DNA from 2 places in the Cupriavidus sp. 05N39 genome. Region 1 is predicted to be linked to the other one. Evidence: predicted binding sites of a transcription regulator. Region 1 holds the regulator's gene; the other holds the start of a gene.
What was found. Region 1 encodes HrcA, which represses chaperone genes, less so after heat shock. Its sites were predicted from a motif close to TTAGCACTCNNNNNNNNNGAGTGCTAA; they were not measured.

Region 1 (5,576 bases):
TGTCGATGCGCAGGCGGGCATCGGCCTCAAAAGATACGTTCATACCTTCACCTCCAAGCCGTAACTCCCGCGCCGCTCATGCCGCCGCACCGCGGGTCTGGGCTTGCGTGCGCCGGGCTTCCAGTTCATGCGGATGGGGCATCCGCAGCGGCCAGCCTTGCAGGTGCTGCAATCCGATCTCCGCGAGCCCGGCGATCCAGCTTTCCGCATCGTTGAGGCAAGGAATGTAGTGGAATACCTTGCCGCCAGCCACCTGGAACTCGGACCGCCCTTCCATGGCGATCTCTTCCAGCGTTTCGAGGCAGTCCGCCGGGAAGCCGGGACAAAACACGTCGACCCGGCCGGTACCGACCTTGCCTAGCTCTTGCAGGGTAGGCGCGGTATAGGGCTGCAGCCACTCCGCCTTGCCGAAGCGCGACTGGAACGTGACCTGGTACTGCCCCGGCTGCAAACCCAGCGCCTCGCCCAGCAGGCGCCCGGTCTTCAGGCATTCGCAGTGGTAGGGATCGCCCAGTTCCAGCGTCCTGCGCGGCACCCCGTGAAACGACAGGATCAGCTTGTCGCCACGCGCGAAATCCGGTGTGCCGTGTTGCGCCCAGTATGCCCCGACCTGCTGGTGCAAAGCCGCAATGTACGCCGGATGGTCGTGAAAATGCTTGACCAGCCGCAGCTCCGGCTGGTTTCGCCACGCCTTGAGCACACGAAATGCCTCGTCGAAGGCGGTCGCGGTGGTAGTGCCTGAATATTGCGGGTACAGGGGCAGCAGCAGGATGCGCTCGGTCCCCTGGCGCCGCAGCGCCTCCAGCACCGAGCCGATCGAGGGGTTGCCATAACGCATGGCGCACGCCACGGTAACTTCGTGGCCATGCTGGTTGAGCAACAACTGCAAGGCGTGGGCCTGGCGCTCGGTGTGCACCAGCAGCGGCGACCCCGTCATATGGGCTTCGCGCAGCCAGATAGATTCGTACTTCATCGCCGACGCACGCGAGCGCAGCGGCAGGATGAGGCCATACAGGATCGGCAGCCATGCGGCGCGGGGAATCTCCACGACGCGCGGATCCGACAGGAACTGCTTGAGGTAGCTGCCGACCGCTTTAGGCGTCGGCGCATCGGGTGTGCCGAGGTTGATCAGCAGGATCGCCGTACGCGGCGCCTGGCCATGCTGATAGGCCGGCTCGGGAGTAAACGTCATGTAATTTCCGGTGTGGCGGAGCGGCGCGGGCACAGGGCGCGCGGCCGCCAGGTCTCGCCGAGCTTACAGGATGAACGGAACAGGCAGTCTGTGAGACCGGGCCAGGACGACACTAGTTCTGGCTGAGCGCGCTGGACAACAGGCGCGCGGTGATGTCGACGATCGGGATCACCCGCTCGTAGGCCATGCGGGTCGGCCCGATCACCCCGAGCGTGCCGACGATCTGGCCGTCGACTTCGTAGGGCGCGGTAATGACCGCCATGTCTTCCAGCGGCACCAGCTTGCTCTCGCCGCCGATGAAGATCTGCACGCCCTGGGCGTGGCTGGAGACATCGAGCAGCTTGAGCAGGCCGGTCTTGTGCTCGAACACGTCGAACAGCTTGCGCAGTTTTTCCATGCTGGAGGAAAGATCCTCCACTTCGAGCAACTTGCGCTCGCCCGAGATAAAGACGTGATCGTCCTCTTCCTCGGCCATGGCGTTGCTGCCCGCCTCCACCGCGGCCTGCATCAGTTGCGACATATCCATGCGCAGCGCCTGCAGTTCGCCGCGCAGGTGGTCACGCACATTGTCGAAGCTCATGCCGGCAAAGTGCGAGTTGATGAAATTGGCCGCCTCGACCAGTTGCGACGGGGAATACGGCAGTTCGGTCTGGATGATGCGGTTCTGCACATCGCCCTCCGGCGTGACGATGATCAGCAGGATGCGCTTGTCCGAGAGCCGCATGAATTCCACCTGGCGGAACGCCTGGGCGCGGCGCGGGGTCATCACCACGCCGGCGAACTGAGACAGGTTGGACAAGGTATGAGCCGCCGAGGTGATCATCCGCTGCGGCCCAAGCTGCTGGCCGCGCAACTGGCCCTGGATCTTGCCGGTCAGTTCAGCCAGGTTGAGCGCGCCATCCAGCGGCTGGGCGGTCAGCATGGTGTCGACGAACAAGCGATAACCCCGCGGCGTCGGAATGCGCCCCGCCGAGGTATGCGGGCTGGCAATAAACCCCATTTCCTCCAGATCCGACATCACATTGCGGATGGTGGCAGGGGACAGATCGAGCCCGGAGTACTTCGACAAGGTCCGTGAGCCCACGGGTTGTCCCTCGGCGATATAGCGCTCGATCAGGGTTTTGAGAAGCGTTTTTGCACGTTCATCCATGATGTTCCCGATTTTACGCAAGTTTACCCCGTTCGGGCGGCTCATCCGTGTTCCGGCCCGGCCGCAGGTGCCCATCTGCTGACAATGGTCGCGGCGGTATGGTCTAATCCCGGCATGTCTTCGCTCCCCACGCCCGGCGCCGCGCGCGCGCCCTTTCGCACCGTCGCCCTGATCGGCAGGTACGCCACCGCCGGCATCGAGGGCCCGCTGGAGGATCTGGCCGCCTGCATCCTCAGGAACGGCCAGGATGTGGTGTTCGAGCGCGAAACCGCGATGGCTACCGGGCTGACCGACTATCCGGCGCTGGCGCCGGACGAGATCGGCAAGCATGCGGATGTGGCGGTGGTGCTCGGCGGCGACGGTACCTTGCTGGGCCTGGCGCGCCAGCTGGCCGGCTACCCGGTGCCGCTGATCGGCGTGAACCACGGGCGCCTCGGCTTCATGACCGACATCCCGTTGCAAGACGTGCATTCGGTGCTGCCCGACATGCTTGCGGGCCGCTACGAGTCGGAGACCCGCATGCTGCTGGAGTCGCAGGTGGTACGCGACGACGGCGTGATCTTTTCCGCGCTGGCCTTCAATGACGTCGTGGTCAACCGTTCCGGCATCTCCGGCATGGTCGAACTGGCCGTCTCCGTGGACGGCCACTTCATGTACAACCAGCGTTCGGACGGCCTGATCGTCTCGACGCCGACCGGCTCGACCGCCTATGCGCTGTCGGCGGGCGGCCCGATCCTGCACCCCACCCTGTCGGGGCTGGTGCTGGTGCCGATTGCCCCGCATGCGCTGTCCAACCGCCCGATCGTCCTGCCGCATGACGCCGAAGTCTCGATCGAGGTGGCCACGGCGCGCGACGCGAGCGTCAACTTCGACATGCAGTCACTGACCTCGCTGCTGCCGGGCGACCGCATTGTGGTTCGCCGGTCGGCCAAGACCGTCAACCTGCTGCATCCGATCGGCTACAACTATTACGCCACGCTGCGCAAGAAGCTGCACTGGCACGAGTACCCGAGCGAAGACAACCGGCTCTGAGCCGCGCCGATCCTGACCGATCCGGCCCAGATCCGCCGCCCCCAAACCGAATCCGCCCCTGACCCCGACCCGTCGCCCACGATGCTGCGCAGCCTGTCCATCCGCGATTTCGTCATCGTCGATACGCTCGACCTCGACTTCTCCCCGGGCTTCACCGTCTTCACCGGCGAGACCGGTGCCGGCAAGTCGATCCTGATCGATGCGCTGGCCCTGGTGCTGGGTGAGCGCGCCGACGCCGGCGTGGTCCGCGAAGGCGCCGCCCGGACCAGCATCAGCGCCACCTTCGCCACCCCCGCCGGGCTCGATGACTGGTTGGCCGAACACGACCTCACCGGCGACGATGGCACCGTGCTGCTGCGCCGGACCGTCGACGCCGGCGGGCGCAGCAAGGCCTTTATCAATGGCGCCGCCGCCACGCTGGGCCAGTTGCGCGACATCGGCGACCGCCTGGTCGATATCCACGGCCAGCATGCCCACCAGTTGCTGCTGCGCCCGGACGCCCAGCGCCTGCTGCTGGACGCCCATGCCGGCCTTACCGCCCAGGCGGGCGCCGTAGCCGAGGCCTGGCGCTCGTGGCGTGCCTGCGTGCGCCAGCGCGAAACCATCGAGCACCGCTCGCGCGAGATGCAGCTTGAGCGCGAACGGCTCGAATGGCAGGTCGGCGAACTCGAGAAGCTGGCGCCGCAACCTGGCGAGTGGGAAGACATCCAGGCCGAATACAACCGGCTGTCGCACGCCGCGGGGCTGATCGAGGGCAGCCGCGCCGCGCTGGAAGCGCTGTCCGAGGCCGATGGCTCGGTACTGTCGGCACTCAACAGCGTGGTACAGCGCCTGCGCCAGCTGGCGGGCGTCGATCCCGGCCTGGGCGACGTGCTGGCGGCGCTGGACCCGGCCCTGGTGCAGGTCGAGGAGGCCGCTCACTCGCTCAACCGCTATGTCGACCGGCTCGATCTCGACCCCGAACGCCTTCAACTGGTGGAAGCGCGCATGCAGGCTCTGCACACCACCGCGCGCAAGTACCGGCTGCCGCCTGAGCAACTGCCCGACGAACTGATGGCCCGCCGCCAGCAGCTCGACGACCTCCAGTCCGCCCAGGACCTGAACAAGGCGATGGCGCGCGAGGCCGCGGCCCGAGCCGCTTACCTGACCATCGCCCAGCACCTAGGCGCCGCCCGCAAGGTGGCGGCCGAAAGCCTGTCGGCCGCCGTCACGGACGCCATGCAAGGCCTGTCCATGGCGGGCGGCAGTTTCGCGGTGGCGCTGCACCCGCTCGACGAAGGGCAAAGCCACGGCCTGGAACAAGTCGAATTCCTGGTGGCCGGCCATGCCGGCGTCAGCGCGCGTCCCCTCGCCAAGGTGGCCTCGGGCGGCGAACTTGCCCGTATCAGCCTGGCGATCTCCGTCATTACCAGCGAGGCCGCGCCTACCCCGACCCTGATCTTCGACGAGGTCGATACAGGCATCGGCGGCGCGGTGGCCGAAGTGGTAGGCCGCCGGCTGCAGGAGCTTGGCCGCGCCCGCCAGGTGCTGTGCGTGACCCACCTGCCGCAAGTCGCCGCCCAGGCCGGCGCCCACCTGCTGGTCAGCAAGGAGACCAGCCAGCCCGAAGGCAAGGGCTCGGTCACCCGCTCGCGCATCCGCGCCCTCGACCCGGCCGGCCGCGTGGTCGAGACCGCCCGCATGCTGGGCGGCACCACCGTGACCGCCACCACCGTGCAGCACGCCGAGGAAATGCTCGCGCAAGGCATGCGCGGCGCCGCCGGCACGGCCCGGGAAACGCGCCGTTCGCGCCGGAGCGCAAGCTGATCGCCCGCGTCCCGCACCGGCCCAGTAACCATCCAGGAGCTTTCCCATGTCAACCGGCAAACTGCCGCACTCCCGCTCAATGGCTCGCCCGCTGCGGATCACCGCCGCCTGCGGCCTGCTGGCACTGCTCGCACTCACCGCTTGCCAGGCGCAGCAGCGCCCCTATGCGCCGGCCGGCAGTATCAGCGCCGACCGCGCCGTGGGCGACATCATGGTGCGCTTCAGCGCGCCGCCGGTGACCGGCTCCGAAGAGGCCGGCCGCCTGCTGGAGTCGATTTCCGGGCCGATCCGTTTCGTCGTCAAGCGGCCGATGTCGGGCGGCGTCTGGCTGGTCACTGCCATTTCGCAATCCGGTGATGCTACGATGGAACAGGCCGTGGCCACGCTGCGAGCCGC
Region 2 (3,650 bases), on a different contig from region 1:
GCAGCGCGGTGCGGGTCACCTTGGTCGGGTCCAGCACGCCCATTTCCACCAGGTCACCGTACTCGCCGGTGGCGGCGTTGTAGCCGTAGTTGCCCTTGCCTTCGATGACCTTGGCCACGACGACCGAAGCTTCTTCGCCAGCGTTCAGCACGATCTGGCGCAGCGGCTCTTCCATGGCGCGCAGCACGATCTTGATGCCGGCGTTCTGGTCAGCGTTGTCGCCGGTCAGGTTGGCGATGGCAGCGCGAGCGCGCAGCAGGGCCACACCGCCGCCGGGGACGATACCTTCTTCCACGGCTGCGCGGGTTGCGTGGAGTGCGTCTTCCACACGTGCCTTCTTTTCCTTCATTTCGACTTCGGTGGCTGCGCCAACCTTGATCACTGCAACGCCGCCGGCCAGCTTGGCCACGCGCTCTTGCAGCTTTTCACGGTCGTAGTCCGAGGTCGCTTCTTCGATCTGGGCACGGATCTGCTTCACGCGTGCTTCGATCGAGGCTGCGTCGCCGGCGCCGTCGATGATGATGGTGTTTTCCTTGCCGATTTCGATGCGCTTGGCTTGACCCAGTTCTTGCAGGGTTGCCTTTTCCAGCGTCAGGCCGATTTCCTCGGCGATCACTGCGCCGCCGGTCAGGATGGCGATGTCTTCCAGCATGGCCTTGCGGCGGTCGCCGAAGCCCGGAGCCTTGACAGCGGCGGTCTTCAGGATGCCACGGATGTTGTTCACCACCAGGGTCGCCAGGGCTTCGCCTTCGACGTCTTCAGCGATGATCAGCAGCGGGCGGCCCGACTTGGCCACTTGCTCCAGCACCGGCAGCAGGTCRCGSAYGTTSGAGATCTTCTTGTCGWRCAGCAGCACGAACGGGTTGTCCAGGGCGACAACTTGCTTTTCCGGGTTGTTGATGAAGTACGGCGACAGGTAGCCGCGGTCGAACTGCATGCCTTCCACGACTTCCAGTTCGTCGGCCAGCGACTTGCCGTCTTCCACGGTGATCACGCCTTCCTTGCCGACCTTGTCCATCGCTTCAGCGATCAGCTTGCCGATCACTTCGTCGCTGTTGGCGGAGATCGAGCCAACCTGGGCGATTTCCTTGCTGGTGGTGGTGGTCTTGGTCAGCTTCTTCAGCTCTTCGACCGCGTTCACCACAGCCTTGTCGATRCCGCGCTTCAGGTCCATCGGGTTCATGCCGGCGGCAACGTACTTCATGCCTTCGCGCACGATCGACTGGGCCAGCACGGTTGCGGTGGTGGTACCGTCACCGGCGTTGTCGCTGGTCTTGGAAGCCACTTCCTTGACCATTTGCGCGCCCATGTTCTGCAGCTTGTCCTTCAGCTCGATTTCCTTGGCCACGGACACGCCGTCCTTGGTCACGGTCGGGCCGCCGAAGCTGCGCTCCAGCACAACGTTACGACCCTTCGGGCCCAGGGTAACCTTGACTGCGTTGGCGAGAATGTTCACGCCTTCGACCATCTTGGCACGGGCGGCGTCGCCGAATACTACGTCTTTAGCTGCCATGTTCTGAATCTCCTAAATCGGTACGAATGGGGTGCGTGGATTACTTGTTCACCACAGCCATGATGTCTTCTTCGCGCATGACCAGCAGTTCCTGGCCATCCACCTTCACGGCTTGGCCGGCATACTTGCCGAACAGCACGCGGTCACCCACCTTGACGTCGAGGACGATCGAAGCGCCCTTGTCGTCTTTCTTGCCGGGGCCCACGGCCAGCACTTCACCTTGATCAGGCTTTTCGGCAGCATTGTCGGGAATCACGATGCCGGAAGCGGTCTTGGTTTCATTGTCCAGACGCTTGACGATCACGCGGTCGTGCAAAGGACGCAGATTCATACGGACTCCTTGGTACAAAAAGTGATTTCAGGTTCACAAAATTGGCCGCCAGCACTAACGGCCAGCAGAATTGGTGCGCCGGGCGAGGCCTGTTAGCACTCATGCCCGACGAGTGCTAATTATAGGGACGGGGGTTTACGTTTTCAAGTCAGCGACTTGATACGTGTTTACCCTTCCTCCGGCAAAATTCTTCATGCCGAAGTTCGTTCAACCTTGAACCCGCGCAGCCAGAGGCGCAGCCAGGCTTTCAAGATTCTCATTTAAATACAGAGGCTTATGAGGAATGGCGGCACAGCCGCGCGCTGGCGCCGCCGGGAGGCAACCATGGAATTTCATGTGGACTGGCTGACTGTGGCTTTAATCTCTAGGGCTTCGCCGTCCTGGCATCCTTGTCAGTGAAATCGTAGAGGTGCGTGTTATCCGGCGTTTCCCCGATCCTTGTCCCTCTCTGGCTGAACGGGATGCGGCGGCGGAAATTCTCGCTGTCCGACCTGGCGCTCTGGGTGGCAAGTCTGGCTGCCTCCGGGTAGGCCATTGGTCGCTTGTCCTTCTCAATCTCAAGCAGCCTCGTCTGCTCGTTCACGCGTACGCTGTACTTGCCCAGGTTGTAGAGGAGATACATGGCGAAGAGGTTGTCGAAGTCCTCGTAGGCGCCTTGCTCCCTGCGGAAATCCATGGACAGGACCGAGGGGAAACGATTGGGCAGGTCCTTGAAGGGCACCTTTTCGTCCTCGTGCGGATCCACATAGGTCGAGCCGCCGTATTTCTTGTACAGCACCACGTCCATGCCGTACCCGCGCTTGCCCCACTCCTTGATGAGCTTCATCGCCATCTCGGTGGGGAGGTTGGCCGTGGCGGCCGCCACCACCCGCCGTCCGGACAGGACCTTGGCGCTGGTGACCTCCAGGTCCTTGTAGCCCGCCCCGAACTTGAATGCGGCGCCGACGGTTTTGGCGCAGTTGAGGCGCATGTAGTCGTACTTGATCTCGCCGCGGTGATACTCGGTATTCCTGGCGCGCTGGTGATAGTCGTCATTGATGCGCCTGAAGTAAGCCACCAAGGCCTCCTTGTCGCTGGCCGGTATGCCACGGACGCGCACGCCGATGACCGAGCGCTTGTAGATCTCGCCGAAGTCCAGGCCAAACGAGGCCGTTTCCGCGATCGAGGAGACAGTCTTGAACAAGTACTCTTTCTTCGGGATGCCAACCATCAGATCCGAGGTGTAGAAGCCGCTCTGGTGCTTACGTGTACGGTCGGCATAGAAGTTGGCCGAGTAGACCAGATCGTCGCCAGGCGCATCGTCCCGGATCGCCAAGGCGAGATGGCCAGCCGACCCGCCCTTGGAGGTGCCAAAACTGATCAGCAACTCCAGATCATAGTGATCCTCGCGAAGGAGATCGGTCAGTTTGTCGATGTTGGCAGGCTCAGGCCCGCCCTTGCTGCCGAAGTCGACGGCGACGGCCCCCTCCGGCAACAGAACGACTATCACTACGAGCCAAATCGCTAACCTCATCCTCATTGCACTCATTGCTCCATTCACGCCCCTGGATACTGTAATGCGAATCGGCGCCCCCCGAAACACCGCAGGCAACGCGGGAATGACGCGCCGCAAGGTAACGGTAGGAGGCGGTACACGGGACAGTTTGATTGGGATCAACAGAATGACAGGACGTACGCGGGTGATGAGTCAGCCATGCCTGTGCAAGTCCGAATGATTGCCTCCGCACGCAAGCCTGTGCCCCGAGGCGTGAGGTTGAGCGGCAACGCCCTGATTCAGCCCCGAGCCGCACCCACAGTCATGCAGAT

Region 2: groES (co-chaperone GroES) is a predicted target of HrcA. The motif match lies at 1,937-1,963, and genes of this name have one in related genera.

The regions. Positions count from the first base shown of each region.
Region 1 covers NZ_JBFTNE010000003.1:19,540-25,115, forward strand. Annotated here, with positions in the region: gene AC1DN0_RS01955 (RNA-binding S4 domain-containing protein) at 1-43, opposite strand, end outside; gene hemH (ferrochelatase) at 77-1,192, opposite strand; gene hrcA (heat-inducible transcriptional repressor HrcA) at 1,305-2,342, opposite strand; gene AC1DN0_RS01970 (NAD kinase) at 2,457-3,374, shown strand; gene recN (DNA repair protein RecN) at 3,456-5,180, shown strand; gene AC1DN0_RS01980 (hypothetical protein) at 5,227-5,576, shown strand, end outside.
Region 2 covers NZ_JBFTNE010000006.1:39,896-43,545, forward strand. Annotated here, with positions in the region: gene groL (chaperonin GroEL) at 1-1,513, opposite strand, end outside; gene groES (co-chaperone GroES) at 1,554-1,844, opposite strand; gene AC1DN0_RS04710 (YebO family protein) at 2,209-3,357, opposite strand.